2 regions of the Sporosarcina sp. P16b genome follow, and region 1 is predicted to be linked to the other one. Evidence: a T-box and tRNA genes for the amino acid it is inferred to sense, from the RefSeq annotation. Region 1 holds a T-box; the other holds one or more tRNA genes.
The links. The T-box of region 1 lies ahead of CSV77_RS07110 (valine--tRNA ligase). A T-box ahead of a tRNA ligase gene usually reads a tRNA of that ligase, here a tRNA-Val.
Positions count from the first base shown of each region.

Region 2: it encodes a tRNA-Val, which carries the amino acid that the T-box ahead of CSV77_RS07110 (valine--tRNA ligase) is inferred to sense. The anticodon was not compared.

Region 1 is NZ_PDYO01000004.1:76,348-93,301, reverse strand. Features, by position in the region: gene CSV77_RS07125 (dienelactone hydrolase family protein) at 1-614, opposite strand, end outside; gene CSV77_RS07120 (hypothetical protein) at 1,263-1,808, opposite strand; gene CSV77_RS07115 (S66 family peptidase) at 1,880-2,911, opposite strand; gene CSV77_RS07110 (valine--tRNA ligase) at 3,407-6,052, opposite strand; T-box leader at 6,106-6,323, opposite strand; gene CSV77_RS07100 (hypothetical protein) at 6,551-7,174, opposite strand; gene hemL (glutamate-1-semialdehyde 2,1-aminomutase) at 7,473-8,768, opposite strand; gene hemB (porphobilinogen synthase) at 8,770-9,750, opposite strand; gene CSV77_RS07085 (uroporphyrinogen-III synthase) at 9,731-10,513, opposite strand; gene hemC (hydroxymethylbilane synthase) at 10,506-11,435, opposite strand; gene ccsA (cytochrome c biogenesis protein CcsA) at 11,451-12,281, opposite strand; gene hemA (glutamyl-tRNA reductase) at 12,503-13,879, opposite strand; gene yihA (ribosome biogenesis GTP-binding protein YihA/YsxC) at 14,008-14,589, opposite strand; gene lon (endopeptidase La) at 14,586-16,907, opposite strand.
Region 2 is NZ_PDYO01000001.1:2,345-19,298, reverse strand. Features, by position in the region: gene CSV77_RS00110 (UDP-N-acetylmuramoyl-L-alanyl-D-glutamate--2,6-diaminopimelate ligase) at 1-1,309, opposite strand, end outside; gene CSV77_RS00105 (aldehyde dehydrogenase) at 1,623-3,011, opposite strand; gene CSV77_RS00100 (heavy metal translocating P-type ATPase) at 3,111-5,213, opposite strand; gene CSV77_RS00095 (RluA family pseudouridine synthase) at 5,403-6,296, opposite strand; tRNA gene CSV77_RS00090 (tRNA-Val) at 6,501-6,573, opposite strand; gene CSV77_RS16975 (hypothetical protein) at 6,758-6,907, opposite strand; gene CSV77_RS00085 (TRAP transporter permease) at 7,296-9,332, opposite strand; gene CSV77_RS00080 (DUF1850 domain-containing protein) at 9,322-9,846, opposite strand; gene CSV77_RS00075 (TAXI family TRAP transporter solute-binding subunit) at 9,990-10,994, opposite strand; gene CSV77_RS00070 (phosphatidylglycerophosphatase A family protein) at 11,328-11,882, opposite strand; gene CSV77_RS00065 (alpha/beta hydrolase) at 11,991-12,713, shown strand; gene CSV77_RS00060 (YjcG family protein) at 12,802-13,317, shown strand; gene CSV77_RS00055 (GNAT family N-acetyltransferase) at 13,286-13,762, shown strand; gene CSV77_RS00050 (hypothetical protein) at 13,818-14,126, opposite strand; gene CSV77_RS00045 (stage VI sporulation protein F) at 14,210-14,464, opposite strand; gene CSV77_RS17225 (YjcZ family sporulation protein) at 14,480-14,614, opposite strand; gene spoVAE (stage V sporulation protein AE) at 14,686-15,048, opposite strand; gene CSV77_RS00030 (beta-ketoacyl-[acyl-carrier-protein] synthase family protein) at 15,045-16,064, opposite strand; gene spoVAC (stage V sporulation protein AC) at 16,058-16,513, opposite strand; gene CSV77_RS00020 (hypothetical protein) at 16,513-16,905, opposite strand.

The DNA.
Region 1 (16,954 bases):
CTTCCACCTACACGATTCTTTACATTTTTTCTAAAGAAGTCTATCGTTTGCTTAAAGGTAATATGAGCTAATTCTTCATTGTATGCAAAAGCGTATGGATCACTAAATCCATGCTTCCCATCGTACGTATATACCTCCACATTCGGCTTTTCTAATTTCAAAACCATTTCTTTCACATCAAATGACTTCTCGGTATTCGGAAAGTACAACAAAGTTGGACAAGCGGGGTTCATTCCTGCATAATCTCGTATTCGTGATCCGTAGTATCCAACCATCCCATCTACGCACTCTTCCTCGCTGCAGAGCCAAGCAATTGTCGCTCCTACACTGAATCCAAGTATAAATACTTTTTCGTACTGGTCCTTCATCTCCACCACTAACTCTTTTACCTTACGTGCGTTGTTTTCGAAACTAGCATGCTGCATAAAATTTTCATAAGCTACCTCTTCTTGTGAATAATCAAAAGGTGTTTCTTGAGGCAACAGATTTGGACAGATCACATCGAAGTCTTTCTCAGACAACGCAACACATATGTCTTTCATAAATTGATTGATTCCGTATATTTCATGAAGAACGATGATACAAGTTTCGGAAGTAGATTTTGTTTTACTCATTCTATTTTCTCCTCACGTCATTCATAAAACGTATTTTCTAGAAGTTACTGACTTAACTGTATGTATAGCTACTAGCGCAGATAATGCTTATTCATTCTACCGAATCCACTTGTCTAGACTGTAGTTTCTATCATTACATCTCTTCTTTCTTAATGAAATGGGAGAGATCATACTAATTAGCAAACCAGTTTACAACCAATCAACATTCCAAGTGGTATCAGACTGTCTAATCATGACTGAACGCTCTTCGATTTTTTCTTAGTCAACGAACCTAGATTAGTTTTCTGATCCAATCTCTTTATGACAAAGACTACAATTAGTGACGGTACAATGAAAGGAAAAACAATACATAGAGTTTTACTAATTGCTTGCATAGCTAAACTCCTTCCCGCTTAGACCAATAATTATATTATGTAAAATAGATCGGTTAGTGGAAGTGTGGAAAATACTACGATTCCTAACTTCCCGAATATCTTCAACATCTTTCTTTTTTTCAGTTTTCCTTCTAAATATCACTCTTTTGTATCGTACCAACTAAGCGCTTTTCGCTCTAATTCCTTCACAAACATATTTTTCCCTTCTATATAAGATTTTAAGTCGTCAGGAAATATGCTAGCTAGTCTCTCATATGCTTCCTCCCTACCATTATTAATCTTCCCAGTAAAAGATCGCATCCAAGATTAGATATTGTCGCTCATTCCGATAAACCGTCGGTATTTTTGTTTTAAACGATAGTGGCGTACTCATCTCATTCGCAGCTAATAATTTGTAATTAAACTCCAGTAAAGCTTTCTGTAATTCTGTTGCTAGTGTTTCCAATTCCTCACTAACAGCTAGCGAAGTAGGTGTATCAAGTATTGAACCATGTCCACCACTCACTTCCTCAGCCGTCTCTACCCGAATTGTTCTATACCTTACATCTTCACCCATTATAGCAACTGATGCTAGACGACTTACATCAAGTATAATACCTTTTATCTCTATCTCACGCATTCCATTCTTTTCTACCACGGTTATATAATCTTCTTTCCGATAACAAAAAAACTCCACAAAGGAAGCATAGCCGCTACCGAAATGATCCCATTCCGCTTCGCAGACCACATTGTGGATACGACAGATTCGATAAAATAACCGATTGATATGTGCCAAGACTTCCTGTTCATCATCACTATCATAAGGAAAAGTATCCCCCATAATCTCCCCTTCAATGAACATTTGTAACTGCCGATCAGTAAATATTATAAACACCCCATTTCTTTACTATTTTACTCAACGCCACTCTCTACAATAGAAAACGTCCTTCGTATACAATCTATTTTCGCCAACGCTCCATATGGTAAAATGCATTTAGGTTCCGTATGACCGAAGTTCAAGTTATACAAAATAGGCAAATGCTCCAAATCATACTCTTTCATCACAGTAAGGATTTCCTCTTTATACTCATCAAAGTATTTCTCGTCTTGAGGCTTCGCGAAAATTATCCCATTCACATTATGTAAAATTCCTTGTGCTGCATAATTTCTTAACCAGTATCGAATTAAACTAGGATCAGGCTTCTCCTCGGATGTTTCAAAGAATAGTATACTATCCTTCCAATACTTGTCTCCTGGCCAAATCACCGTCCCCTTTGCAAATTCTAATACTTCGATACATCCGCCAATCAATCGGCCTTGCACAGTGCCTGAGCCTTGAAGCAGTTCGTATCCAGTATTCTGATTCATCGTACGCCGCTTACTCTTATTCGACTCGATCCATTCCAACCGCTCGCTTGTCCATCTTTCAGCCGGTTGTATCTCACCTATGATTTCATTAGAAAAGAGAATTCGATTCACCATCTCGACCGTGTAGGAATCCATTTCAACATTCTCGGCAAAATCAGTTAATATTGCGGGTCCGTAGAATGAAGAAATTCCCGCTTTATGACAAAATAAATGCGATACCGTAACATCAGAGTATCCCATGAAGACTTTTGGATTTTCTCGTATCACGTCAAAATCAATGTATGGAAGTAATCGGATACTGTCCTCCCCACCGATATTCGCAATGATCCCTTTAATATTTGGATCGCTAAATGCCGCCATTAGATCTTCTGCACGAGCTTTCGGGTTTTTATAGAGAAAGTCGGTTCCCTTTAAACTGTTTGGCATTGCTACGACAGTTAGTCCGAATAGATCTTCCAATCTCTTTACGCCTTGTTCGTACCGCCACCTGATTTCCGGTTCGCCTGCGCCTCCCCACGAAGGGCTCACTGTTGCGACCCGATCACCACGTTGCAATTTCTTCGGTTTAATTAACATGCGCTTCTCCCCTTTACATATTCATAGCTGTAAAGTACAAATACAGTAGATACACGGCCGGAATACACGTGATAATACATCCTATAATGCGGATTTTTTTAACTTAACTGCAAAGCTAAGCCGACTTAACAAAAAATCAATAAACAACCTTCTACACACGGTCTAAATACTATGAATTCAATTATACCCATAAGAATCTAATAACACTATTTATAGGGTACTATGTTTTTATAAGAACATTGACTTAGATGGTTTTGGTTTTTACTTATTAAACTATTTCCTCCTCAAAAAGTAGGAATTCAGGCAAAGGAACGGCAACTCTCAGAGCATTAGTCGGACAAGCGAGACAACCAAAGAGAGCAAAGCGAACTGGTTGGCCCACCGCGCGCACTTTATGAAGGCATCCTTTCATCCCACCACTCTCTACTTCGACATTAAAAAAAGCCCATTCAACAGCATCACACTGTCGAATAGGCCTTCTTTTTTAAACTATTTTTAAATCTCTTTCAACTCTGCAATACGACGCTCAACCGCCGCGTACTTCTCCAAATAATCCTTCTCTTTCGCACGCTCTTCCTCAACAACTGACTCAGGCGCTTTCGCAGTAAAACGTTCATTCGACAACTTGCCTTGAACCCGCTTCACTTCACCTTGCCACTTGCCAAGTTCCTTCGTCAAACGAGCCAACTCTTCGTCAATATCAATCAATCCCTCAAGTGGCAAGTACAGCTCTGCACCCGTCACGACTGCTGACATCGTTTTGCCTGGCGCATTCACTTTCACACCAATTGTTAATGTTTCAGGATTACAGAATCGCACAAGATAGTTACGGTTCTCTTCAAGTACCGCCACGGTCTTCTCGTCTTTCGCTGAAATATACAAATCGACTTTACGACTCATCGGTGTATTCACTTCTGCACGGATATTACGCACGGATTTGATGATATCCATCAACAATTTCATATCCGAAGCACGCGACTTGTCCATCATAGCCGCATCCACTTCAGGCCACTGTGCTACTGTAATCGACTCACCTTCATGGGGAAGGTTCTGCCAGATCTCTTCTGTTATGAAAGGCATCAATGGGTGCAATAAACGCATCGTCTGATCTAGAACATGTGCAAGAACTGAACGCGTCATTTTTTTCGCTGCTTCGTCTTCACCATATAGTGGCAATTTCGCCATCTCGATATACCAGTCACAGAAGTCATCCCAGATGAAGTTATATAACGCGCGGCCCATTTCACCGAACTCATACCGGTCAGCCAAGCTTGTTACTGATTCAATCGTTTCATTCAGACGAGTTAAAATCCATGCATCTGCAACAGATTTCTCTCCTGACAAATCGATTTCTTCATATGTCATGCCATCCATATTCATTAACGCGAAACGGGAAGCATTCCAAATTTTATTGGCAAAGTTCCAGATCGCTTCTACTTTTTCTGTAGAGTAACGTAGATCTTGTCCTGGTGAAGAACCTGTTGCCAAGAAATAACGCAATGCGTCTGCACCGTACTGCTCAATTACGTCCATTGGATCTACACCGTTACCGAGAGATTTAGACATTTTTCGCCCGTCCTCCGCGCGTACTAATCCGTGGATCAAGACATCCTTGAATGGACGCTCTTCCGTGAATTCAAGAGCTTGGAAGATCATACGGGACACCCAAAAGAAGATAATATCATATCCTGTAACAAGGGCATCTGTTGGGTAATATTTTTTGAATGTTTCGCTGTCAACATCTGGCCAGCCCATAGTTGAAAATGGCCATAAGGCAGATGAGAACCAAGTATCTAGTACGTCATTGTCCTGAGTCCAGTTTTCTTCATCAGCTGGTGCTTCTTGACCCACATAGATTTCACCTGTTGTGTTGTGATACCAAGCCGGAATTCGGTGACCCCACCATAGTTGACGAGAAATACACCAGTCATGGACATTTTCCATCCATCCTAAGTAGGTTTTCTCGAAACGTTCAGGAACAAACGTCACTTTTTCTTCTTCATTTTTCTGCAGATTGATTGCTTGCTCGGCAAGTGGCTGCATATTGACGAACCATTGTGTAGATAAATACGGCTCCACTACTGCACCACTTCGTTCCGAGTGCCCGACTGAGTGCATATGGTCTTCAATTTCAAATAGCACATTCATCTCTTGTAAGTCTTTGACGATTTGTTTACGGCATTCGAAACGATCCATGCCTTCGTACTTGCCTGCTAATTTATTCATCGTGCCATCTTCATTCATGACGAGCACACGTGGCAAGTTATGACGGTTACCTATTTCAAAGTCATTCGGGTCATGCGCTGGTGTAATTTTCACTGCACCGCTTCCGAAATCCATTTCTACGTAGTCATCCGCTACGATCGGAATCTCGCGTCCTACGATTGGCAATTTAACCATCTTGCCGATCAAATGCTGGTAGCGTTCGTCATCGGGGTGAACTGCAACAGCTGTATCACCAAGCATCGTTTCAGGACGTGTTGTCGCTATTTCAATCGAGTCTGTGCCATCTGCCAATGGGTAGCGCATATGATAGAATGCACCTTGCACATCTTTATGAATCACTTCGATATCCGATATCGCTGTCTTCGTTGCAGGGTCCCAGTTGATGATATACTCTCCGCGGTAGATCAGCTTTTTCTCATACAACTTAACAAATACTTCACGTACTGCTTTTGACAATCCTTCATCCAAAGTAAAGCGCTCTTGTGAGTAGTCAAGAGCCAGACCAAGCTTCGCCCATTGTGCACGGATATGACTCGCGTATTCTTCTTTCCATTTCCATGTTTCTTGTACAAAGTTTTCGCGTCCAAGATCATAACGCGTTTTACCATCCGCGCGAAGTTTTTCTTCTACTCTTGCTTGTGTTGCAATTCCTGCGTGGTCCATTCCCGGCAACCATAGTGCGTCATACCCTTGCATACGCTTCATGCGGATGAGCATATCTTGTAAAGTCGTATCCCATGCGTGTCCTAAGTGAAGCTTTCCGGTAACGTTCGGTGGTGGGATCACAATTGTATACGGTTCTTTCTCGCTTTTTACATTCGATTCAAAATACTTACCTTCAAGCCACCATTCATAACGTCCTTTTTCCACTGCCTGCGGATCGTATTTGGTCGGCATCGTCAATTCGTCAGTCATTTCATTTCCTCCTTCAAATAAAAAGGGATACAAAAAAGCCCCACTCATCCCGGTAAAAGGACGAAGGAGCTCGTGGTACCACCTTTATTTATGAACGCAAAAAGCATTACATCTTCATGATTTGGTAACGGTCTTCACCGGTTCCTGCTACTCATATTTCACAGAAACTGCTCATAGGGGACTTCCATATGCGGTTTCCAGGTACGTTCCACCAATCGTACCCTCTCTAAAGAAAACGGTTCACATGTACTTTCCTACTCTTCGCATTTATATTCATATACACATTATTATAAGCGAAACATGTAGAGTCCGTCAACTGAATAGTAGTCTATAGAGAAAGGATGGTGAACGATGCGAAAAGGTTATAATCCCTATCTGTTGCCGCCGTGGCTTCGGAAAACAAGATTTTACTGTAAAGGCTGTATCATCCCGATCACCGTGTTTCAATTGATTCGATTACTACTTATCCCGACCACTGGCGATTTTTTAGTATTTTGCTTACTCGCTGCTTTGTCCTTCTGCTTCTACAAAAACATTATTTGAGTGGAAGATCTTTCTCGTTATATCGTCATCCATCTCGGCGATGTATAAGAGAAAGTCTTCCATTTCATTATTTACTTGTTCAACGGCACGATCAGCATTTGCAAGAAACTCTAAATGAGATGTCGAGGCAGCTACGAACTGTGGTGCTGCGGGCTCTTCTTCGATTACAACCGGTTCTTGTACAGGCTCTTCCTGTTTCAAGTGAACGGTCCACTCAAGTTTCAATCCCCCGTCTTCCTGTGATGAAGATTTAATATCTCGCACTTCCAATTGCAAGTCGCCATCGAGTTCTACTGGTAGATCAACATTCAAAGGCACAGCATATTCAAAATATCCTTTATTGTTTTCTACTTCCACGTCATGAATGACTAATACATCTTCAGTTGCCAATTCTACTTGCTTGTCTGCATCAAATACAACGTTTGCCGCGATATGATAGATCCCTTGCAAACGGATTGCATCTTCCGTACGTTCTTCCGTAAACCCTGGCGTCACCTTTACCTCAGCCGATTTAGCAAATGCCCCGTACTCCACAGGGAAATAAAAAGACTCTTGCAATGTCCATTGATGCGTCGTCATTTTCGCTTCACTCCTTTTCTTAACTCAGGCTACTATATGAAGAAATAAAGGAATTTAGAAGTGAAGTATAATGTGGAATGTGAATGGGAATGAAACGATCGCAACCGCGCTATTAAAGCCTAGCATCGCGCCAAAAGGACAGTACACCGCGCAAATGCCGGCGTACACCGCGCTATTGATCCCGAAGACCGCGCCATAACATCTGAAAACCGCGCCAATCCTCGCCAACATCGCGCTATCATCATAAAAAATGAACATAAAAAACGCCAAGCAATAAAATCTGCTTGACGCTTCAAGATTATCGTTTCAACTTCTCAAACACTGTATGGAAAGCTTCCACAGTCTTCGCGATATGCTCTTCTGTGTGGGCTGCTGACAAGAACATACCTTCAAATTGGGAAGGTGGTAAGAAAATACCTTCTTCTGCCATTAGACGATAATACTCTGCGAACAGTTCCAAATCGGAAGTTTTCGCTTTATCGTAGTTATTAACGCGTTGATCCGTAAAGAAGAACCCGATCATCGAACCAGCACGGTTGACGGTATGTGGAATATTATTAGCTTTCGCTGCTGCGCGGAAACCTTCTTCCAACTGATCACCAAGCTTGATGAAGTGTTCGTATGTTTTCGGCGTCAACTTTCTCAACGTTTCAATACCTGCCGTCATGGCTAACGGATTGCCAGACAATGTACCCGCCTGATAAATAGTTCCTGCCGGTGCTACATGTTCCATAATCTCGCGAGAACCGCCGTATGCTCCTACAGGCAGTCCGCCACCGATAACTTTACCAAGACATGTAAGGTCGGGTTTGACGTTGAAGTGACCTTGTGCACATTTATACCCTACACGGAATCCAGTCATGACTTCATCGAAAATTAATAATGAACCGTTTTCTTCTGTAAGCTCACGTAAGCCTTTAAGGAAGCCACTATCCGGTCCTACAACGCCCATGTTTCCTGCAACCGGTTCTACAATAATTGCAGCTAGATCGTCTCCATACTCTCTAATGGCCAATTTAACACTTTCCAGATCATTATACGGGACCGTGATCGTGTTTTGTGCAATCGTTTCAGGCACTCCAGGGCTATCAGGCAAACCTAATGTAGCAACACCCGAACCTGCTTTAATAAGTAAGGAATCCGCATGCCCGTGATAACAACCTTCGAATTTAAGGATCTTATTACGCTTCGTATAGCCACGTGCTAAACGAAGTGCACTCATTGTTGCTTCTGTACCAGAAGACACCATACGTACCATCTCGATGGATGGTACACGGTCGATTACAAGCTCTGCCAATTCATTTTCCAGAAGTGTAGGCGCTCCGAAACTTGTACCTGTTTCAGCTACTTTCTGCATTGCAGATACTACGTCAGGATGTGTGTGTCCTAGGATTAGAGGACCCCAAGATAGAACGTAGTCAATATATTCATTGCCATCGATATCCTTAATGATCGCACCTTTACCACTTTCCATAAAGATCGGATCCATACTAACTGATTTGAAAGCACGCACTGGTGAGTTGACGCCACCTGGCATTAAATCCACTGCTATTTTGAACGCTTCTTCAGATTTCGTATATGTTTTTTGTCCCATATTATTTCTCCTCCAACCAGCGAGCTGCATCTTTTGCATGATATGTCATGATGATATCTGCACCTGCACGCTTCATACTTGTTAATGTTTCTAACACAATTTTCTTCTCGTCTACCCAGCCGTTTAATGCAGCCGCTTTGACCATTGCGTATTCCCCACTGACGTTATATGCCACGACAGGTAGGAGTACATGATTTTTTACATCGCGAATGATATCGAGATAAGACAATGCTGGCTTAACAATTAAGAAATCTGCGCCTTCAAGAATATCAGATTCCGCTTCACGCATTGCTTCCATACGATTTGCTGGATCCATTTGATACGTTTTACGATCGCCAAATTGTGGTGTGGATTGCGCCGCTTCACGGAATGGACCGTAATAAGCAGACGCATATTTAACTGCATACGACATAATGGGAATGTTTTGGAATCCCGCATCATCTAGCGCTTGACGAATGACCGCTACAAAACCATCCATCATATTCGAAGGTGCAATGATATCCGCTCCCGCTTTTGCTTGACTGACTGCTGTCTTCGCTAGCAGAACGAGACTAGCATCGTTATCTACATCATTGTCGTGAATAACGCCACAGTGCCCGTGATCTGTATACTCGCATAAACAAGTATCCGCTACAACGACCAATTGCGGATGCCGTTCTTTCACTGCACGTGTTGCACGTTGAATGATTCCTTCGTCGTCATATGCTTCAGTACCCGTTGCATCTTTTTCCGAAGGTATACCGAATAAAATAATAGATGAAATACCTAATTCAACAACTTCATCCGTTTCTTTTAATAATAAATCAATAGAAAACTGATCTACTCCTGGCATAGAAGCGATTGGATTACGCACGTTCTCGCCTTCTGTAACAAAGATAGGATAAATGAAATCCGCTGCTTTAATTTCTGTCTCTCTAACCATCGCTCGAACGGTAGGATGTGTACGAAGTCTACGATGACGCTTAAATTCTATTGGACTCATTTGTGAACTCTCCCTTTCGTTTGGCCAGTTCATGGACTAGCTCGACTAATGTATACGTTTTGGGCTTGACGTGAACAGGCGCACCCACTTTTAACAATGCACGTTCCGTAACATGACCGATCGCGCAAACCGTAAAGCCAAACCATGTTGTTTTCGGGGCAATACGTGAAGAGAACACTTCCACCGCCGACGGACTTGCGAACAACACGGACACTTGATTTTTATGAAGTATAAAACGACACAATTTATCTATTTCACTCGTTGCACTTTTGGTTTCATAGACTGTCCATTCTGAAACATGAAACGGCAACTCCTCCCGAATCAAACTACCAGCAAGAGTACCTTTCAAAAAGACCACGTGTAATCGTTCCGACTCTTTTGGATTAAACTGTTTGACGAAAACATCTGCACTAAACACGCTTGGAATGAAAGATACGGCAAAGCCGAGTCGATCTAACGCTGCCGCTGTTCGAGTTCCGACTGCAGCCACTTTTCCTTTGAACGTATCTGCTGTTACATTGAACCGCAACATTTTTGCACGGAACGCAGCAACTGCTGATTGACTCGTAAAAATGAGCCAATCAGCTTTCATTGCTTGTTGCAACTTTTGCTGATCAGCCTTCTTTTGTATTTCTCCCACTTCAATTAGTGGAATTGAAACCGGAATGCCACCGTACTTTTTTACCAGTTCGGCAGCTTCCGTGGATTTTGGTGTTCCTGTGAAAATAACCGTTTCTCCTGCTAACGGTAAAGCGTTACGCATCCATTTCCGCCTTCACTTTCTCAATTACTTCAGCAGCACCTTGGTCACGTAAAATTTTACTGACTTCTTTACCCACTGCAACAGGATCTGTTCCTTTCACTGTTTCACGGAACACTTGAATTGCATCCGGAGACGCGATGAAACCAGTCATTTCCACTTCATTACCATCAAACTTTGCAAATCCTCCGATTGGTACTTGACAAGAACCATCCATTTCATTAAGGAATGTGCGCTCAGCCTGTAGCTCAATCCATGTGCTCTCATCTGTTAATTTCGCTAGTTCATTTAATAATTCTGTATCGTCTTCACGACATTCAATTGCTAATGCACCTTGTCCTACTGCTGGAATACAATCTTCGAGCGATAGGTGTTCTGTGACGATGCTGTCATCCCAGCCCATACGCTTAAGTCCTGCCGCCGCTAAGAGGATTGCATCAAATTCACCATCTTGGAGCTTACGTAGACGTGTATCAATATTTCCACGAATCCACTTAATTTCAATATCTGGGCGCAACATCAATAGTTGTGAGCTACGACGAAGACTGGATGTTCCAACAACCGCGCCTACTGGTAAATCCATGAAGCGAACATGGTCGTTTGCGATGTAAGCATCACGTGGATCCACACGTTTAGGGATACAGCCGACTGTCAAACCATCTGGAATTACCGCAGGCATATCTTTCATGCTATGTACGGCAAAATCAATTTCTTTATCAAATAATGCTTGCTGGATTTCTTTTACGAATAACCCTTTACCGCCCACTTTTGATAACATGACGTCTAAGATTTGATCGCCTTTCGTAACAATCTCTTTTACTTCAAATTCAAATGGTGCACCTGCTTGCTTCATTTGTTCAATAAACCATTTCGTTTGAGTCAATGCCAGCTTACTTCTACGTGAACCTACAATAATTTTTCTCAAAAAACTCTTCCTTTCTTATATCCATAAATGAAATTGTGACAGCGTGCTGCCCAAAAAGAAATTCACAACCGTTAAAAGAAATGCAAATATCGTCATCCAAGCAAACTCCACTGATTGAAGCTTACCCTTATAGTTGAAATAAATAACCGAAGAATAGATGAGTAATACTGCAAAGGATCCCATTATTTTCACATCAAATAGAGACCAATTCTCAAGCGCTACATACGCCCATTGAACACCGAATAATAAACTGACGAATAAAATCGGGATGCCAGTATAGATCGACATTTTCATTCCCATCATCGTCTGATGCAAATTCGGTAGACTGGAAAAGCGTTTTCCAAATTTCTTACTTTTTAGTACGTTATATACAATCAAATACAATACCGCAAAAACAAATGCTAACGCGAACACTGCATACGAGAGGATTGCTGACGTAATATGGACAAACAGTACTTCCGAAATAAGCGAATCACCAACAGTGGATGCTGTGTATTTCAAATTGGAAAAGACATGAATCATTAAAAATACAAATCCAATGATATTTGTGAAAAACACCATGAAGTTCACTTTATAAATCAACTGGAACACAATAGATAATGTGACCAGTAACCATACATAAAAATAGATTCCTTCAACTAGCGATAATACTGGAAAGCGCTTCATCTGAATTATATAAAGAGATAAAATCGCGGTTTGTGTAACCCAGACGGTAACGATAAGCCAAAAAGCAGTACGATGAACAACTTTTGACTTCTTCAAGTAATCAATTAAGTAAAAAACAAGACCGAGGGCATAAAGAACAATCATGACTTCCTGAAGTCTTGCGACGGTTAAATCAACCATATGCTATTCTCTGCCTTTCAAGCGAAAACCTCTCTTTTGCTAGTAAGGAGTGTTCGTCTATATTGTCTCAAATGAGAGGGTGTTACTGCAAATAATTGCATCCATAATAAGCATCTTTCTACTAGTTTGCCGAATATTTATGCATGTATTGCCTATTTAACTGCAATAAAAAAGTGGGCCTGTATCATTCTTGTGAAAGACAGATACAGAACCACCTGGGATTAGTGTTGATAATGTAAGTTCGTCACATCCACACCATCTGATTTTTGATCAGCGCGCTTTTGAAGACGTTCTTTTGCTTGTAATGCCAGCTGTTCCTTTTCTGTTACGACATCTTCAGAAATTCCAAAGATTTGTTCGAAAAGAGCGAGTTTCTCTGCTGCTTTTTTATCAGTAGATAATTCTTTAGCCTGTAAAATAGGTTCTTTTAACAATTGATTAATAATGGATTTTGTATGCTTGTTCAGCACTTTCTTTTCACGTTCGGTTAAATCGGGCATTTTATTTTCAATACTCTGCATCGTTTCGCTCTGAATACGACTTGCTTTCTTGCGTAATGCAGAAATCATTGGCACGACACCAAGCGTTGTTAACCAATCCTTAAAGGCAACTACTTCCTGTTCGATCATCAGACCGATCTCTTCAGCTGCACGCTTACGTTCAGCCAAATTTGCTTCGACAATGCCTTGTAGATCATCGATATCATACAAGAATACATTGCTTAGTTCACCGATTTTCGGATCAAGATCACGGGGCACAGCGATATCCACCATGAATAACGGCTTGCCTTTACGTAGTTTCTCTACAAAATCCATCAATTCATAATCAATGACATATTCAGTAGCACCAGTAGAGCTGATTAAAATATCTGCTTCTAGTAATAAGCATTGCAACTCTTGCATAGATTTCGCTTCACCATTAAATTTCGCCGCTAGAATTTCTGCCTTGGAGAATGTTCGGTTGATTACAGTAATCTTCCCAACACCGCTTCCTTGCAAGTTCTTAACTGCTAATTCACCCATCGTACCTGCACCAAGAATCGCAATATGCTTATCCTTGAGTGAACCGAAAATCTTTCTTCCGAGTTCTACTGCTGCATAGGAAACTGACACAGCATTTTCACCAATTGCTGTATCGGTATGTGCTCTTTTTGCTGTCGTAATCGCTTGCTTGAACAATTCGTTGAATACCGTACCAGTTGTACCAATATTTTGCGCAGCGAAAAAACTACTACGAACTTGTCCTAATATTTGCGTTTCCCCAAGTACCATGGAATCAATGCCTGCAGTTACACGTAATAAATGTTCCACTGCACCATCTTCTTCATGAATGATCAAGTGACTCGAAAAGTCCTCCATGGGAATAGAAAACCAATCGGCTAGGAATCTTTTTATATAATATCGTCCTGTATGAATCTGATCTACCACCGCATAGATTTCTGTGCGGTTACAAGTAGAAATAATGATGTTTTCCAAGATGCTCTTTTGCTGTTGCAATGTTTGCATCGCTTGTGGCAAATCAGCCTCGACGAATGATAGCTTCTCTCTAATTTCGACAGGGGCGGTTCGGTGGTTAACACCGACAACGACTGTATACATTAGGTGCTCACACCTTTCGGAATCATTTTCTTATACTCATTATAACATACATAGCGCTTTAGTCGGAATCCAATTGTGAACATCGTTTGAAGCCATAATGTAACAATTCGATAAAATTAGATCGTTACTTACATGCGACTTTCAATTTCATGCCATGCTTCATCCATCCCAATACCCTTTTCAGAGGAAAACAGGATGAGCGGCTCGTGTATCTCCATGTTAAATGTCGTACGAACGATTTTCTTATGCTTCTCCCATTTACCTTTAGGTATTTTATCTGCTTTTGTCGCTATGACAATCGTCGGGATATTGTAATGAGAGAGGAAATCATGCATCATGCAGTCATCTTTTGTCGGTGGGTGACGTAAATCAACAATTTGCACTACCGCACGCAATTCTTCTCGTGATGTAATGTACTGTTCGATCATACCGCCCCATTTTTCTTTTTCAGTTTTCGACACTTTGGCGTAACCGTACCCCGGTACGTCAACAAAAAATAATTTTTCCTCAATCTTATAGAAATTGAGCGTTTGAGTCTTTCCTGGCTTTGAAGATGTACGCGCCAAACTTTTACGCCCAATCATTTTATTAATAAAGGAAGATTTCCCTACATTCGAGCGGCCGGCCAACGCAAATTCAGGATAACCTTCTGTTGGATATTGTTCAGGACGAACCGCACTCATAATCATTTCTACGTTATGGACTTTCATTTCTTTTCCTCCAAAGCGATATCGAGTACTTCATGAGCATCCGACACGAGTTTAAATGTTAATTCTTTTCTTACACTATCTGGAATATCATCTAGATCACGTTCATTATCTGACGGGATGATAATTGTTCGCAATCCTGCACGATGCGCACTCAGCGTTTTTTGTTTTAGTCCACCAATTGGTAATACACGTCCACGCAGTGTCACTTCCCCTGTCATACCGACTTCACGGCGAATCGGGCGTTCCGTCAATGCGGATACTAGTGCCGTTACGATCGTTATACCCGCGGAAGGTCCATCTTTTGGCGTGGCGCCTTCAGGAACGTGAATATGAATATCCCATTTTTCATGGAAATCAGGATCTATTTGAAATGTCATGGCTTTGGAACGCACATAGGACAAAGCGGTTTGTGCGGATTCCTTCATAACATCCCCAAGTTTCCCTGTCAGTAGTAACTTACCTTTACCTGGAGATAATGAAACTTCAATTTGCAATGTATCTCCACCCACAGATGTATAGGCTAGCCCAGTTGCCATACCTACTTGATTGACTGTTTCTGCCTGTCCAAAACGGAAACGCTTTTTGCCAAGTAAGGCTTCTAAAGATTTCGGACTCACTGTTAGACTTTTTTTATCACCTGCTAGAATTTGACGCGCGGCTTTACGACAAATGCTGGCAATTTCTCGCTCAAGTGAACGGACACCAGCTTCACGTGTATAGTAACGTACGACTTCGAGAACTGCTTCTTCCTGGAAACGAAGTTGTGACTTCTTGAGGCCGTGTTCTTTCATCTGTTTCGGAATCAAATGATTGATCGCAATCGATTGTTTTTCCTGTTCTGTATAACCGGGAATCGAAATGATTTCCATACGGTCACGCAATGGACCGGGAATAGCCCCCAGATCATTTGAAGTCGCAATGAATAAAACACTCGAAAGGTCATACGGCTCTTCTATATAATGATCACTAAAAGTACTGTTTTGTTCAGGATCCAGTACTTCCAGCATAGCAGACGATGGATCTCCTCGAAAATCATTAGACATTTTATCGATTTCATCGAGTAAGAAGACTGGGTTGACAGTGCCGGCCTTTTTCATACTTTGGATAATACGCCCAGGCATCGCGCCTACATACGTTCGACGATGACCACGGATTTCAGATTCATCACGGACACCACCTAAAGATAGGCGGACAAATTCACGTCCTAGTGACTCTGCAATAGAACGGGCCAATGAAGTTTTACCCACTCCAGGTGGACCATCTAAGCAGAGAATCGGACCACGCAGAGAATTTGTCATCTGACGCACTGCGAGATACTCTAGAATTCGCTCTTTAACGTTTTCCAACCCTTCATGATCACGATTCAAAATTTCTTCTGACCGAGACAAATTCAATTGATCTTCTGTCGCATGAGTCCATGGCAGCATAATGAGCCACTCAATATAATTACGAATAATGCCACTTTCAGCTGAAACGGAAGGAATCTTTTCATAACGTTCCAACTCACGCTCTGCTGTCTCTCTAACAGATTGCGGCATATTCGCTTCTTCAATTTTCTTTTTTAGCTCGGAGACTTCAAGACCTTTACCATCTTTATCGCCTAGCTCTGTTTGAATCGCCTTTAATTGTTCGCGTAAATAAAACTCTTTTTGCGTGCGTTCCATTGCATCTTTCACGCGTTCATTAATTTTTTGTTCTAGCTCCATGATTTCCTGTTCATTATACATTCGACTGATTAGCCATTCCAAACGTTCAGGCACGTCCAGTATTTCAAGCACTTCTTGTTTTGCTGTTAATTTTAACGGCAAGTTGGATGCGATCATATCTGCTAACCTACCAGGTTCTTGAATGCTTTCAACCGTCTCCAGTGTTTCGTCTGAAATCCTCTTGCTGTTCTTCGCATATCGTTTGAACTGTGCAACAAGTGAACGCATTAGCGCTTCTGCTTCCGCGTCTTTTTCTTCGCTTTCTTTATAACATGTGACATTGACAACTGGATACAGGTCAGCTTCTTGGTAACTGCTCCACGCTGCTCTATGTATGCCTTCGATTAATACACGATACGTACCATTTGGTAATTGAGTCATTGATTTGATAGTCGCCAGTGTACCTATTTCATATAAATCATCTATTTCAGGGTTTTCCAAGCCCAGATCTTTCTGAGTTGCAAGGAAAATTTGACTATCACCTGCTAATGAATGTTCAATAGCGAAAACCGAGCGTTCACGGCCTACATCAATATGTAATAGCATCGTCGGATAAACAATCACTCCGCGAAGTGGCAATAATGGGATGTTCTGTTTTTGAATCGTCGGCATGAATAGCCACCTCCAAATAAGTTATGTATATGTATGTATAATGCGTA
Region 2 (16,954 bases), on a different contig from region 1:
CCCCTATACATGCGTACTGGTTATGCGGCATAGTGGCACTAAGTTCCGATAAGATCGACTCATATGGCTCGTCTCGTGGATCATCTGTCGTAAAGACAACATAATCTGCTGCTGCCGCTTTTTCTCCCATGATTGGGCGCTTAAGACGATCTCGATTACCTCCCGTTCCTATTAAGAATAATAGACGGTTGCCTTCCTTTTTTAAGGGTTGCACTGTAGCGATCGCTTTTTCAATCGCATCCGGCGAATGTGCATAATCGATGAAAATGGTCAGTGGTAAAGATGTTTCCACTTTTTCAAGACGGCCTTTCACTGTCGATACATTCGCCAGTAGCGGTAAAATGTCTTCTGTGGCCATTCCTTTCGCATATAACGCTGCAATTGCGGCCAACGAATTATAGACGTTAAACTCTCCAATCAACGGCATCGTAACGGGGAACGTTCCATCTGGCGCATGCAATTGGAATTTCGTAAAGTTCGACTGCATTTCAATCGCTGTTGCTTGGAATGAAGACTTCACATGAATACCGTATGTGTAAATTGGGAATGATGTCATTTCGATCATCTTACTGCTCCATGGATCATCAGCATTGATGATTGCATACTTTTGTTGATCAAGTTGCTGACCCAATTGTGCAAACAGTAAACCTTTCGCTGCACTGTAATTCTCCATCGTTTTGTGATAATCCAAATGATCATGCGTTAAGTTAGTGAAGATCGCGATATCAAATTCCGTTCCTGCCAATCGTCCTTCAACTAATCCGTGTGAAGACACTTCCATGATCATCGATTCGCAACCTTCATTTGCTGCTTGCGCAATCATCTGCTGAGTAGTCAAAACATCAGTCGTTGTATTTTCCGTTTCATAGAGGATGTCATTTAATTTAAAACCAATCGTACCAGAAACAGCTGTCCTTTCTTCAGCCTGTCGCAGCATGTCATGAATGATGTTGCCGACACTCGTTTTTCCATTGGTTCCCGTAACACCGATCATTTTCATACGTTTCGAAGGATACTGATAGTACTTAGAGGCCAATAGTTCAATCGCTTTTGATGTGTTTTCGACATAGACGACCGCTGTACGGTCTTCATCTATTATGATAGGCTCTGATGCGATAATAACACGTGCGCCACTTAACAATGCACTCTTGACGAATTGATGACCATTCACTGTATAACCTTTTAGACAAACAAATACCCCTCCATCTTGAACAGCTCTTGAGTCGACCGCTACGTCTGTTATATTTTCAGGTAATGTCCCTTTAATTGTTTTTACAGGTAGTACAGATAGTAAATCTTTCGTGTTCATTTGGCTTCCTCCAATACGTTGGTGAATAACTCGTGTAAGTATAACAAAAAGGCGAATAGTAATTCAAAAAGGCTTTTTATTCTGGAAAATGAAGTGTTATAGAATGTATCTATCATTCCTATTATACGCATCTTTTCTTTTCACATCCAGCATGGAATATAGCATGAAGTTTCTATATCATGCCGAAATATTTACTCCTATTGTCCGTTACTTAAATGATGTTGATCTGTAACAAGATCATCGATGATCACAAAGGCACTTTGCTGGTCAAAAGACAGCAAAGTGCATCTCAATAGTTTGAATTTCCTTACAGTTAGCGAATGAAACGCTTTACTACTGACAATTTCCCTCTATATGGAGGAAATGCTATAGGCACCGATACTGCGGTACTCTTTTTCATCATGGATTTCGAATGGGAGAATGTTTCAAAACTTGCTTTTCCATGGTATTGATTCATTCCAGAAGGTCCTACTCCGCCAAACGGTAAATGAATGTTGGCCACATGTGAAATGGTGTCATTGATGCAACCACCGCCAAAAGGCAATACTTCGATGAAATGATTGGCTGCCTCATCGTTTTCAGTGAAAAGGTATGCAGCAAGCGGCTTAGGTAACATGCTAATTTGCTGCATGGCCACACCTAAATTATCATACGGAAGAACAGGCAAGATCGGCCCAAATAACTCCTCTTGCATACTTGCGCTATTCCAGTCCGAAAGCGCTAAAATTGTCGGCTCGATGTATTTATCCGCAGCATCTGTCTTGCCGCCTTCTACGATATATGCTTGATCTTGCTCTAATATTTTCGCCAGCCGATCGAAATGACGATCCGCAATTATGCGACCGTAGTCAGCACTCTTCTGTGCATTTTTCCCGTAATAACGTTGGATGGCGCTCTTCATTTCAGTTAACAACTCATCGTAAATCGAAACGTCAGCTAATACATAGTCTGGTGCTACACATGTTTGACCTGCATTCATATACTTACCCCAAACAATCTTCTCTGCCGCTTTTTTGATATCTGCGGTATGATCGACAACGGCTGGACTTTTTCCGCCCAATTCTAGTGTCAACGGAGTCAATCTCTCCGCACAAGCTTTCATGACGATTTTTCCTACTTTTGCACTTCCGGTAAAGAATACATAATCAAATGGTGCGCCAAGTAACAGTTGTGTTTCTTCTTTGTGACCATGCACAACGGTTACATACTCCGACGGAAATATACTTGAAATGATTTTGTCCACGACAGCAGCTGTATGCAACGCATCTTCCGAAGGTTTCAACACTGTACAATTCCCCGTTGCGATCGAGCCTATTAACGGATCAATCAACAGTTGGAACGGATAGTTAAAGGGTCCGATAATCAATACAGTGCCATATGGTTCCTTCACGATAAAGCTCGTTGCCGGTTGTAAATGGAGTGGTGTCTTAACTTTTTCAGGCGCTGCCCATTCTTCCATGTGATCCATCATATGTGTAATACTGGATAACACAAAGCCTATCTCTGCTACATAGGCTTCGAGCGGAGGTTTGTGTAGATCTTCATGCAATGCCTCCGAAATTTCTTTCTCGTGCTTTTGAATCGCTTTATATAGCTTTTCCAACATCATTTTTCGAAATGAAATACTACGCGTTACTCCTGATACATAATATTGCTTCTGTTTGTTCATAATCATTTCAAGTTCCAGACTGGTCATTGCCAAATTATCCACACTCCTCATGATTGTTGTTGTTATCAGTCTACCATTTTATTCAATAGAAAAAACTTCAGACGATTGATTCGACTGAAGTTTCTACGTATTTTATATTTTACTTTTCATGAGTCGTAATGAATTTAATACGACAATGACCGTCGCACCCATATCTGCCATGACCGCCATCCATAATGTCAGCCAACCTGGAATAATGAGAAGTAGTGCAAGCACTTTCAAACCAAGAGCGATCGAGATATTTTGTACAATGATTTGTTTCGTGCGCGAGCTTAATTTGATCGTATAGGGAAGTTTCTCCAAGTCATCTGCCATCAATGCAATATCTGCCGTTTCAAGTGCAGTATCTGTTCCCGCACCTCCCATTGCAATACCGACATTTGCCGTAGCTAATGCTGGCGCGTCATTCACTCCGTCACCCACCATTGCCACTTTACCATATTGACCTAATGATTTAATCATCTCGACTTTTTGATCGGGTAATAATTCTGCTTTGACTTCCGATAACCCAAGTTGCCCTCCAATTGCTAGAGCGGTCGATTGATTATCACCCGTTAGCATCACCGTCTTCTTACCCATCTCATGAAGCTTCTGGATAACCTTCACACTACTTTTACGCACTTGATCAGCTACTGCTATTATTCCTTCTAAACCCGCTTCAGACCAGACGAGCATAACGGTTTTACCTTGTTTCTGAAACGCTAAAATCTGCTGTTCAATGGATTTTGCCACTGTGTTCATTTCCCGGAATAAATTAGGACTGCCCACATGCACTACACGCTCTCCAATCATAGCTTTTGCGCCTTTACCTGTAATGGATTGGAATTGATGTACCGACAGTAATCCAAGCGGTAATTTCTCCGCTGCCCGCATAATCGATGAGGCTAATGGATGTTGGGAAAACTTCTCGATAGAAGCTGCTTGTTGCACTATTTGATCTTCTGTTAATGAAGAAACCGACACGACATCTGTTACTTCCGGACGTCCTTCAGTCAGCGTACCTGTTTTATCAAATGCTACCACGTTGATTTGTCCCGTTTCTTCTAAATGAATGCCACCTTTAATCAATACACCATTGCGTGCAGCGTTCCCAATCGCGGTAACGATCGCAATAGGCGTGGAGATGACTAATGCGCAAGGGCAGCCAACTACTAATACGACAAGACCTTTATAGAACCATTCACCCCATACTCCACCGATTAAAAGTGGCGGTATGATCATAATCAGTAAAGAAATAACTAAAATAGCTGGCGTATAGTATCTCGCAAAGCGATCGACAAATTGTTGTGTCGGTGCTTTTTCCGCCTGTGCTTCCTCTACTAAGTGAATGATTTTGGCAATCGTAGTATCTTCAGCTAGTTTCGTCACGCGGACTTGCATTGCACCTTCCTCATTCAAGGTACCTGCAAACACTTCGTCTCCAAGTACTTTGTGTACGGGCACAGACTCACCTGTAATGGCGGCTTGGTTAACGGATGAGTCACCTTGGATCACTTCACCATCCATCGCAATCTTTTGTCCCGGTTTAATCAAAATCACATCATTAATTCGTAAATCCTCTACATCTACTTCAAATTCATTATTTCCGCGAAGTACAATTGCAGTTGTAGGGGCGATCTCTATTAATGACGTAATGGAGTTTCTCGCTTTATCAATCGAGTAACTTTCTAATGCTTCACTGACAGAGAAGAGGAACACTACGACCGCACCTTCTGCCCAGTCACCAATGAGTGCAGCCCCAATGACTGCGATTGTCATCAATGTAGACATATCAAATTCAAGTTTAAAAAGATTCGTTAATCCTTCCTTCATCAAACTGAATCCACCGATTATAATGGCAGAGAGAAACAGAGCGATCGACAGCCAGTTATGATCACCATTTGCGGTAGATACTGCATACCCTGCTAGTAGCAAAACTAACGAAGCAATAGTCGTTTGATTTTCACGTTTTTTCCAAAAAGGCGTATGTTGTTTACTGATCCGCTGTTTTTCTGGGAACACTTTAATACCGTCAAATGCACCTGCCTCTTCTAATTGTAAAATAGAAGCCTCTCCCGCAACGGTTAATTTGGATGCACCAAAGTTCAACTGCACATCTTTCACAGAATCAATCTGCCGGACATTTTTCTCGAATTTTGCAGCACAACTCGTGCACGATAAATTTTGTAGGCGATAGACATTTTTCTCAGAAGCCATGTGACCAGTCCTCTCAAAAATTCGTTCATTTTACCTTTTCATCATTCAACCGTCCGTTTGATTGATTAATTTTAGTATATGCAATTCAAGATATTTTGTCAATTTAGCCATTCAACTATACATTTGAATGAAATCACATAAAAAAGCAGTTCCTTGGATATCCTAAGGAACTGCAAAATGAACCATTATTTATTTTGAGCGCGTAATGAAGATTTGCGGTACTTCCGCTTCAAATCGAACTAATTCCCCTGTACGTGGATGTATAAATGACAAAGCTGTGGCATGAAGTCCCACTCTACGCAAAGGGTTGCCTGTAGCACCATACTTTTTGTCACCCATCACTGGATGACCCAATTCTTCCATATGCACACGTATTTGATTTTTTCGGCCGGTTTCCAGAAGAACTTCCAACAATGAGCAACTTTTATTCGCTTGTACTCTTCTATAATGTGTAATGGCATGTTGTCCTCCATTGTCAGTTGGGCTTGAATATACTCTGAATGCACTATTTTCCGTTAACCAAGACGAAATAGTTCCTGATTGTGTACGTACTTTCCCTTCGACAAGCGCAGTATACAAACGTTCCTTTACCAATTCATTCCATGTACTTTGCAACGCTTGCTGGGTTTCTTCGTTTTTAGCAAACATCATCACACCCGATGTATCTCTATCCAGACGGTGCACAACAAAAATTCGGTTTTCAGGATGACTCCTCTTCACATACTTTGTGATTTCTCTATAGGCAGTCTGATCTTTTTCTTTTTCAGAAGCTACAGAAAGAATGCCTGCATCTTTATTGATCACGATAATATCGTCATCTTCATGGAGAATAGATACACCGACTAATTTCGAGACATTTATAGCCGTTTTATTGCTTTGTATTTCCACCTTTTGTCCAGGCGCTAATAGCTGATTATGCTTTGTTGTCATCTGACCATCCACCATAACTTGGCCACGTGTAAGAATGGATTTCACCGAATTTCTACTGCTTTTTGACATAACCTTCAATAAATACGGCAAGAGCTCTATCTGTTCTTCCACTGTATATTTTTGTACATTAGATGTAATCTGTTTTCTTTTCATTGTATGTTAGCCCTCCTGCTTATTTAAATAGGTGCTCGTATTATCACTATACACCGCATGACGGATGGTGCGCTTGAATATCATTTGACAGTACATGTGAAAAAATCTAGACATAAAAAAACAGCCCCTAGACATTCGGTCTAATAGGACTGTTTATTGTTATAAACCGTGTTCCTACGGTAAATAACTTAGGTTTGGCACCTATGACTCCGACTGGGCTCGAACCAGCGACCTCCACCCTGTCAAGGTGGCGCTCTCCCAGCTGAGCTACGGAATCGATCATACTAGGATGTGCATGTTGAAATGAGTTAGTTAGGCTCTCAAGCACAAATACTATAATAACATTATCTTTCCTTGTTGTAAACAAAGAAATTAAAATCGATAATTTTTCTATACCATTAGAAAAATTATCGACTTTTATGGACGTTTATTAGACTATTTAGAGACGCTCCTCCATTTCCTTACTGCATAGGGTTTAATTGTTCTTCTGTTGATTCATTCTCAAAATATAAAAACTCTTCATGATCCAGCTCACTCATACGTTCTTTGTTGAAACCATGTGCCAAGTGCCCTTCAAAAACGTTTTCCCACCATGTTTCTTGTGTACTCATAGTATTTTCTCTCCTTTTTGATTTGATTGGTTTCTGTACCGATCTATATAGTTTATTCGTTATGACTGATTCGCTTATATGTAGTATATACATAACTCGTGTTGGTAAAACTGCGTAATTAGTCCAAAATAATTTGACTGATTTTTGGTCCTTCGGCTTCTTGACTTTAATTTTATCATGTGTTTTAAAATTCAAGTTTCGACGGGAATCCTTATATATATTAGACCCGTCCTCTAGTAAAAATTCTATTTAGTCTAGTTCTTTTCACCCAACTAGATTTGTAGAGATGTAAGAGCGCCTGTAACTTTCTGAAAATTCTTATCTTTCATCAGTAAAATAAAAGACTTGCAAGCTCCATTTCGAGCTGGCAAGTCTTTTTAGAAATTAGTTAATTTGAAGCCAATGTTGGCGAATTATTTTTCTTATTACCCATCCACTGAGACACCAGCAAGACGATGAATAATACTAAACCGATAATATCTGTGATAGTTTCTGGGTAGATCAACAACATGCCTGTACATATCGTGATAATTCGCAGAATCCAGTTCAGTTTACTATACCAGAAGCCAATGATCCCCGCCCCGATTGCGACCATACCAATAATGGCGGTCACAGTCACCCAAACAATCTCTAGTATACTCGAGTCGAGCATCAGCATCGCCGGATTAAAGACGAACATGTACGGGATGATGAATGCAGCAATTGCTAGTTTTGCGGAAGTGACACCAGTCTTGATCGGATCCCCACCTGAAATACCAGAAGCTGCAAAGGCAGCGAGTGCAACAGGCGGTGTGATATCCGCAATGATACCAAAGTAAAATACGAATAAGTGTGCAGATACCGCCACTACAATCGGCACAGCTGCACCTGTAGGCTCATCTAGCATCAATAATGTAATGATAGCAGGGGCCGCGATTGTAGATGTAATAACATAGTTTGCCGTCGTTGGAGAGCCCATCCCCAAAATGATTGCCGCGAACATCGTGAAAATTAATGTGAGCAAGATGTTACCGCCAGCTGCCGAGATCAAGCCGGTTGCCAAGCTAAGCCCAAGACCCGTCTTGACGACAACACCGACAATAATACCCGCACAAGCTGTTGCAGCTGCTACAGCCAATGCTGTACGGGCACCATCTACTAACGCCTCAATCATATCTTTAAAGCCAATTCTCGTTTCTTTACTAATTGCACTTACTGCAATGGTTAATACGATACCGAGTAAAGCCGCTTTCATCGTCGGAATACCTATTAATAGGAAGACAATAATACCTATAATTGGTAGTAATAAATAAATCTTTTTTAGCGTTTCTTTACGATTAGGAATTTGCGAGGCATCCATCCCTTGCAAACCAACACGCTTTGCTTCGAAATGGGTCATGATCCAAATTCCGGTGAAGTACAGCAACGCAGGGATAGCTGCTGCTTTGGCAATTTCCCAATACGTAACGCCGCCGATAAATTCAACCATCAGGAATGCAGCGGCCCCCATGATGGGTGGCATAATCTGCCCACCTGTAGACGCAGCTGCCTCTACTCCGCCTGCAAATTCTTTTCGGTACCCTAGCTTCTTCATCATCGGGATCGTGTACGAACCAGATCCCACGACATTTGCTACAGAACTACCTGAAATTGTACCTTGCAAAGCACTTGAGAAAATAGCGACTTTTGCCGGTCCGCCAGTCAAACGTCCTGCCAATACTACCGCCAAGTCATTAAAGTAGTTACCAACACCAGTCTTTACTAAGAACGCTCCAAACAACAGGAAGACGAAGATGAAAGTGGCGGATACACTAATGGGCGTACCGAGAATCCCGTCCGTTGTAAAGAACATGAGTTGAACGAGATTTTCCACACTTTGCCCTCTATGTGCAAGGAACCCTGGGAAATAAGGTCCAAAGAACGCATAAACCAGAAACACTACGGAGATGATTGTGATCGGCATTCCTACCGCACGTCTCGCTGCCTCTAGTGTGAGGAGAACCGCTAAAATACCGATAATTAAATCGACATCGGATACACGCCCCACACGAAATACTAGTTCGTCGATAAATAGTGGCCAGTATAAACCAACTGCTATCGCCAATAAGGATAAAATAATATCATAAAACGGAACTTTGTCATGACGCACACCGATCTTTTTCCTAGCAGGGAACAATAGGAAAATAAGTGATAGAGCAAATCCTAAGTGAATCGATCGCTGGATTTGAGCTGTAAATGGTTTTCCAATCGCTGTATACAGCTGGAAAATTGAAAATGCTAACAAACCGAAAAATACAATCTTCCCGATAAGACCTTTCAGATCTCTCGTATTGGATTCAGGGTCGTACTTTTGAAGAATTTCGAGTTGTTCTTGTTCAGAAAGTGTACCCATTTCTTCATCAGAGATAGCGGGAATATCTTTTTCCCGATCTTTATTATTTTTCATTTAATCTGACTCCTTTTAACATCTTATAATTTGAAACCTTCGCCACATGAAATTCATAAGAATGCCCCTTTTGAAGAAATTCTTTTAGATGATAATCTTGTTGCTCATATCGCAAAGACAGATCTGTATTCACCCTCCCTACGTAGAGAACAAACGAGTCTATTACGTGGTTTTCGAATGTAAGCGTATAAACACCATCTTCTACTTGCAGGGTTTCGCCTTCCTCTGCATAACCCGGCAAACCGATGGCTACATCTTCATACTGCATAAATTCGAAACGGAGCTTTCCATTGTCGGTAATGCGATACTGCTCTTTCACATTGGATAAATGGATTGAATGAATATATTGAATTTGAAAATTTCTATTCTCGTGTAATGGAAGATAATACGCTTTTGGTTGTTCGCTCCGAACCTCTTCAAGTATGATCATTTGTCTATACGGATAAAACCAGATGATCAGCATTACAATTCCGATAAGAAACGTCAGCAGAAGAACGATTTTTCTTGATTTCATCCGCTAAATCCTTTCTGTTTCATTACATACAAACGGCTAAATAGTTTATGTATTCCGCTAATTATATTTGAAAAAGTAAGAATGGGACGGACAAAGCTCTCGCTTGACCGTCCCCCATGATTCTATCAGATAACTTACTCAGTTTATTTGTTCACTTCGTCAAAGTACTTCTGTGCACCTGGGTGTACAGGAATACCAATTCCATTCAAACCGTTTTCCGCTTTAATCAAAGCACCTTTAGCATGTTGGATTTTCGAAGCATTTTCATAAATTGCCTTTGTAATCTGGTAACCAAGTTCTTCAGAGATATCGTTCTGCATCACAAGCATTGCACCTACTGATACTGCAGGTGTCTCTTCTTTGGAACCATACGTTCCAGCAGGGATTATTTCTTTAGTGTAATATGGATATTTCTCGATTAATTCGTCCGCTTTGTCTTCTTCCACTGGAATAACGAAAACTTCTGAAGTAGCGTTTAGACCTTCAACAGCACCTGTTGGAGTTCCAGCTGTAATGAATGCAGCGTCAATTTGTCCAGCTTGTAGACTTTCTTGTGACTCACCGAAGTCCAAGTTTTGTGCTTTGATATCGCTTAAAGCTAAACCATGGATTTCAAGCAATTGCTCAGCGTTAGCAGCTGTTCCTGAACCTGGCGCTCCTATTGAAATACTTTTGCCTTTTAAGTCTTCAAATGTCTTGATATTGTTTTTCTTCAACGTAACCAATTGAACTGTTTCCGGATAAAGTGCACCAATAGCGGATACGTCGTCAATTACATCCCCATCAAACATCATTTCACCTTTAGAAGCGTAGTATGCGATGTCAGTTTGTACGAATGCAATGTTTGCATCTCCATCTTTAAGTGCTGTCATGTTCGCAGCAGATGCTTGAGATACTTCAGCAGTCGTCTTGATTCCTGTCTCTTCAGTAATGAATTCAGCAAAAGATCCACCTAATGGATAATAAGTGCCTTGTGTTCCCCCAGTAAGTAAGCTCAAGAACTTGTAGTCTTGCTCTGTCTTACCTTCATCTTTGTTTCCGTCTGCATCTTTGTTCCCGTCGGCTTTTTCATCGTTACCGCAAGCTGCGAGCACAAGAAGCGCAAGCATGGAAACTAACGCCAGTAGGCGAAGTGAATTTTTCTTCATGTGACCATCTCCCCTTTACATTTTGTAGTCATAGACACTACCATTCTACCATGAAAGCGCTTTAACTTGTCAATATAATAATAATTTATATATTATTTCCTGTTCCTTTTATGCTCTTGACCCCCGTAAATATATAGCCTTTATCAGGTGTTGCCCAACACCTATTCCAGCGAAGGCGACTGCCGTGGTTGAGGTAGTGGTTCTAATGGACTCTCCACTCTCACCGCTTACCACATCCTCATAACAGAACCGTAATCCTAGACGCACTGACTAATTTCATCTACAACAAAAAAACTGCTGCTAGAAATGATGATCTAGAGCAGTTCGTTTTAATTATGAGCTCTTGCCATTTTGTACATCTTCAAACGTAAGGCCTGCTTCTTTCAAATCGCGCGTTCTATGCGCAATTCTAGATGCCGCACAAGCCGCCACACTTGCCACTAAATCATCTAAGAACGTATGGATACCAATTCCTTTTTTTGTATCCAATTCGTTGATGATGCCGACTTTGTTCTTATCTAAGTGACCGAATGTAGTAACGGCGATTGATCCATACGTGTATACCGCACCCAATGCAATCGTTTCATCCACTCCAAATAACCCCTCGTCTGATTCAACGATTTGCTGAAGCGGTCCCGATAATTGACCTCTTTCAGCAATTTCATCCAATTCAACTCCTACCAATATGGCATGTTGCAATTCACGTTTACGAAGAACGCTTTCTACTGAGTCGATACACTGTTCGAGTGACAAACCTTTGTTATAAGGCACTTGCAGTTCATACACAATTTTTGCAATATCTTCAATCTTAACCCCACGACGGATCAACGCGTCTTTTGTTGCCGCAGTCACAACGTCCGAATGAACAATGTTTTTACCTTCATCCATATTATTTCCCCTCTCTCTCTTCATGCGCAATAGTTTTCACTAGCTTTACACTGTTATTTATCGGTATGATATTTAGTAAGTGTACATTAATTATGGAGGTCCTACAAAATGAATCCAGGAAAAATTGAAGAAATTCGTTTTTACAGTAATGAATTACAAGAAGAAATGGAACTATTGATATATTTGCCATCACGCTACTCCCCTTTATACAAACATAATGTCATGCTCGTATCTGATGGCAAAGATTATTTTCAACTCGGACGGATTGGTCGAATTGCCGATGAATTAATGGAAGAAGAAATCATTGAACCGGTCATCATCGTAGGAATCCCATACAAAACGGTGCAAGAACGCAGACGTATGTATCATCCAGAAGGTGATCGACACAAAGCATATATCCGCTTTTTAGCGCACGAGTTAATTCAGTATATTGATGAAACCTACCCAACATACCAAATGGGCTCTTCAAGAATATTGATGGGCGATTCACTGGCAGCATCGATTTCCTTATTGACCGCTTTAAAATATCCAAACTGCTTTGGAAATGTAGTATTGCATTCACCATTCGTTAATGAACACGTACTCGAAGCAGTTAAAGCCAATCAAACCCCTGCAAACCTTTCTATTTACCATGTGATCGGTGATAAAGAAACTGATGTACCCACAACTGCTGACGGCAGATTGGATTTTCTAACACCTAACCGCGAGCTGCATAAAATCATTAAAGAAAAAAGATTTCCTCACTATTATGAAGAGCTGGATGGAGATCATACATGGAAATCATGGCAACCTGATATTCGCCGTGCGCTGATTGAAATAAATAGCCTTTAGTAATAGAAAGAGACATGTTGGACTATTTTCTGATATACTAAAATAGATGTACCTAAAATTCAGTCAATTCACAAGGAGGCAAACTTAAATGAAATACGGTATTGTTGCATTCCCTTCAAAAAAACTTCAAGATTTAGCAAACGGCTATCGGATGAGATATGATCCGCATTATTCGCTGATCACACCTCATATGACGCTGAAAGATCCATTCGAAGCGAATGACAAGGAAATTGAAGAAGTAGCAAATGCGTTAAAAGAAATTACCATTAAAAACAGCCCTTTTGAGTTGAAAGTTACAAAAGTTGGCTCGTTCGCACCAACGACGAACACGATTTACTTTAAAGTTGTACCGAACGATGAAATTCTCGCGTTGCATAAGGATTTAAATGTAAACTTCTATCACGATGAAAACAATTATGCTTTTGTTCCGCATGTTACAATTGCGCAAAACCTGACTTCTGGTGAACACGATGATGTGATTAACCAAATGAAGATGGTAGGTGTAGACCACACGGAAGTCATCGATCGGATTCATTTACTTTATCAACTAGAAGACGGATCGTGGACAGTCTATGAAACGTTCCGTCTTGATCGTGAGTCTTGATTTGCAGATTACAGTAAAAATCGTCTCAGATGAAAAAGGTCGGCAGAATGCGTATTCCGTCCGCAAGAAAGTTTTTGTGGAAGAACAGGGAGTCCCGCTGATCCTTGAGTTGGACGAACACGATCAAGAAGCTATCCACTTCGTTGTCTACGATGAAGTAGATCAACCAATCGGTGCCGGCCGCATGAGAGGTCTGGTAAATGCACACGGTAAAATAGAGAGAATCTGTATTTTACCTGAACATCGCGGTAAACATCTTGGAAAATTAATTATGAATACATTAGAAGAACATGCACGAAAGAATTCTATGAAAAAACTTATTCTGAATGCGCAATCCTATGCTGTGCCTTTTTACGAAAAGCTAGGCTACGTCGTAACATCGCCCGAATTCATGGACGCTGATATTCCTCATCGCGCCATGGAGAAAAGTTTGTTAAACGACTGATTGCACAGAAAAAAATACCCCTTGCCACTCTAGTGGTAAGGGGTATTTCCTTGCGTCAGACATATGCGTTAATCGATTGGCCCTTTCCTACAACTTCTGCAATTTCAGGTGAGAATTGGGCTGGATTTGGCGCAATAAATCCATTTTTAACTAAAGGTTGAGGTGCACGATTTTTTCGTTGTTTCATCTGCTCTTCACGACGTCTTTCCTCATCTGCCAGAACATCTTCCCAATAGCTTGATTCCTCATTTTCCAGACGCACAGGATTTACGCGTCCGATATAAGCAAAATTATGACGTTCGTTATTCATACGTTCTGCATACTGTTGCGCTTGGTAATTTGGTATTGGTAGGATATAACCCATGATGTGCACCCCCTATTAAATATAGTTTCATTAGTAGTTTACCCAGTTAGCTAGAAGTATAAACATGTTTTAGTAAGTTTATTTTACTTACCACCTAGCATTTGTGATATGTCGTTTAAATTCAATCCTTTTCCACTTGTCAGGATGGAGTTAACCAGTTCATCTTCTACTGATTGTGGCACGTCTTTTTTAGCTACTTGACTAACTTTTCGAATGATTTTTCTTACTTGTTTTTCATCTTTAAAATCGGCATATTGGATGGCATTCGCTAATGCGAAGACTTCTTCCATCGGCACACCCGTTTTAGATTCTATTTTTTTAAAGAATGAATCGTTCATATGCAGTTCTCCTCCTTAGAAATAGCTTCTGCCTACAATAATCAATAATATAAACAGAACTACAATCAAGACGAATGAAGAACCGCCATATCGTTCGCCACATCCTCCGCCGTATCCGTAACCACCTTGAGATGGATAACATCCGTACATGAAAAACCCCTCCTTTCTTTCTTCTCTACTATATGCAGAGGAGAATGAATTGGAGAGGGCGTTTTGGTAGTTTAAATATTTCCTTTTGAAGTAAAGAGCAATGCACCAATTAGTCCGAAAATAATTGCCGCACTGATTCCCGAACTTGTCACTTCAAACATTCCCGTTACTACACCGACAAAGCCGTGTTTCTCGGCTTCCGCCATCGCGCCATGTGTCAATGCGTTCCCGAATGAAGTAATGGGAATCGTAGCGCCAGCACCAGCAAAATCAATAAACGGTTCATACCAGCCGAAACCATCCAGCACCGATCCTGCTACAACCAGTGAACATAATGTGTGAGCAGGCGTTAACTTTGCGACATCCATCAGCAGTTGCCCGATGACACAAATCAAGCCACCCACTATAAATGATGTAATGTATATAGATATCATGGTGCCGTCACCTCTTCCATTGTGAGTTCAATAGCATGAGCAATACACGGAATTGTATCCCCTTGTTGAAATGACAAAGGGGATAGTAAGGCACCAGTCGCTAGTAATAAAACCCGCTTGTACTCTCCGGTCAGCAATTTTTGATACACATCGGAAAAAAACACCGCTGCTGAACAACCAGATCCACTTGCTCCCGCTTTAAAGGACGGATCATTACCATAAAATTCTTCTCCGGCATCCCGAAAGTTTTTCGTATGCGGTAAACCATTTTCATTTGCCAACGCTTTAAAGATTTTGAAACCATTACTTCCTAAATCCCCCGTGATGATCGTGTCATAATCATCGACCGTTTTACCATGTCCTGTTAAGTGATTCATCAATGTATCACTGGCTGCTGGAGCCATTGCAGATCCCATATTCAACGGATCCGTCATCCCCATATCTATCACTTTTCCTACAGTGGCACAGTCAATCACTGGGGTGCCTTGTTTATGTTGTCCAATCAATACAGCACCAGCCGCTGTGACCGTCCACTGTGCAGTTGCTCCTTTTTGTGAACCATACTCCACCGGATATCGAAACTGCCGTTCAATTGCATTATGTTGACTAGAAGAACCCGCCACGATCCAGTTTGCATGCTTCGCATCCGCGAGCAATGCCGCTGTAATCATAGATGAAACAGAAGTAGCGCAAGCGGAAAACAGACCAATATACGGAATAGCTAATGCGTGGGCTGTGAAATTAGAAGGCGTCATTTGATTGACTAAGTCACCAGTTAATAAGAAATCAATTTTCTCCGGCTGTTTCTTCGCCTTACTCAGTGCAATCAATACAGCATCATACATTAGCTGCTTATGTCCGTCTTCGTTCGTCGGCAAATCACAACGCTCATCTTCGTACGATTTGTCGAATTGCTGCGCAAACACACTTTTCTTTTTTTCCAATGGACCTGCCGTTACACCTGTTGCATAAATACTTGGCTTGGAATGAAAGGTTAACACGCCCCGTTTTACCATGAGACCACACCAAATTTCACTAAGATAGTCTTGATCAGCGCTACAACGAAGGCAGAAAAGACACCAAATAAAATAACTGAACCAGCTAGTTTAAACATATTCCCGCCAACACCTAGTACATATCCTTCCGATTTATGTTCAATAGCAGCCGAGACGACGGCATTGCCGAATCCTGTAATCGGTACCGCCGCACCTGCCCCGCCAAATTGGGAAATCTTTTTATATAGTCCAAAACCCGTTAACAACATGGCGATGAAAATCATTGTGGCAACAGTTGGATTACTCGCTGTGCGTTCCGTAAAGTCAAAGTACGTAATATAAAAAAGTGCAATAAATTGGCCAATTAGACATATCAAACCACCAATCAAGAAAGCTTTAATGACATTTTTCATAATGGGTGGTTTAGGTGATAACTCTTTCTCTATTTGGGCATACTTTTCCTGTTGCATTAGGTTTGCTCCTTTTCGATTGATTTGATTTTATCAATTTTCTTTCGATAATTTTTCTCACTTTTTTTATTGATCAGCTTCTCCGTTTCCAATAAGATTTTACTGTCTGCCGACACTGTGACTTTTAAGTCAGGATACTCACGTTCCAATTTTTTTTGAATTTTGTTGGCAATAGCTTTCTTTTGAAATCGGGAAAACGTATTGACACGAATCCCTGCTAGCAACTCATCTTCATATAGCAGTACCTTTGCTAGTTTGACATGTTCATTACTCATCAAAACATTCTCTAACGAATGTTCATCATATGGAGTAGTATTTTTAATATACGTTCCTTTCTCACTACAACCAGTGAGTAGACCAAGAATAAGTAATACTATACTTAGTTTCTTCAAATGCGACGCCTCCCTTCTGTCTAGCATGTATCTTTTATGTCGGATTTAT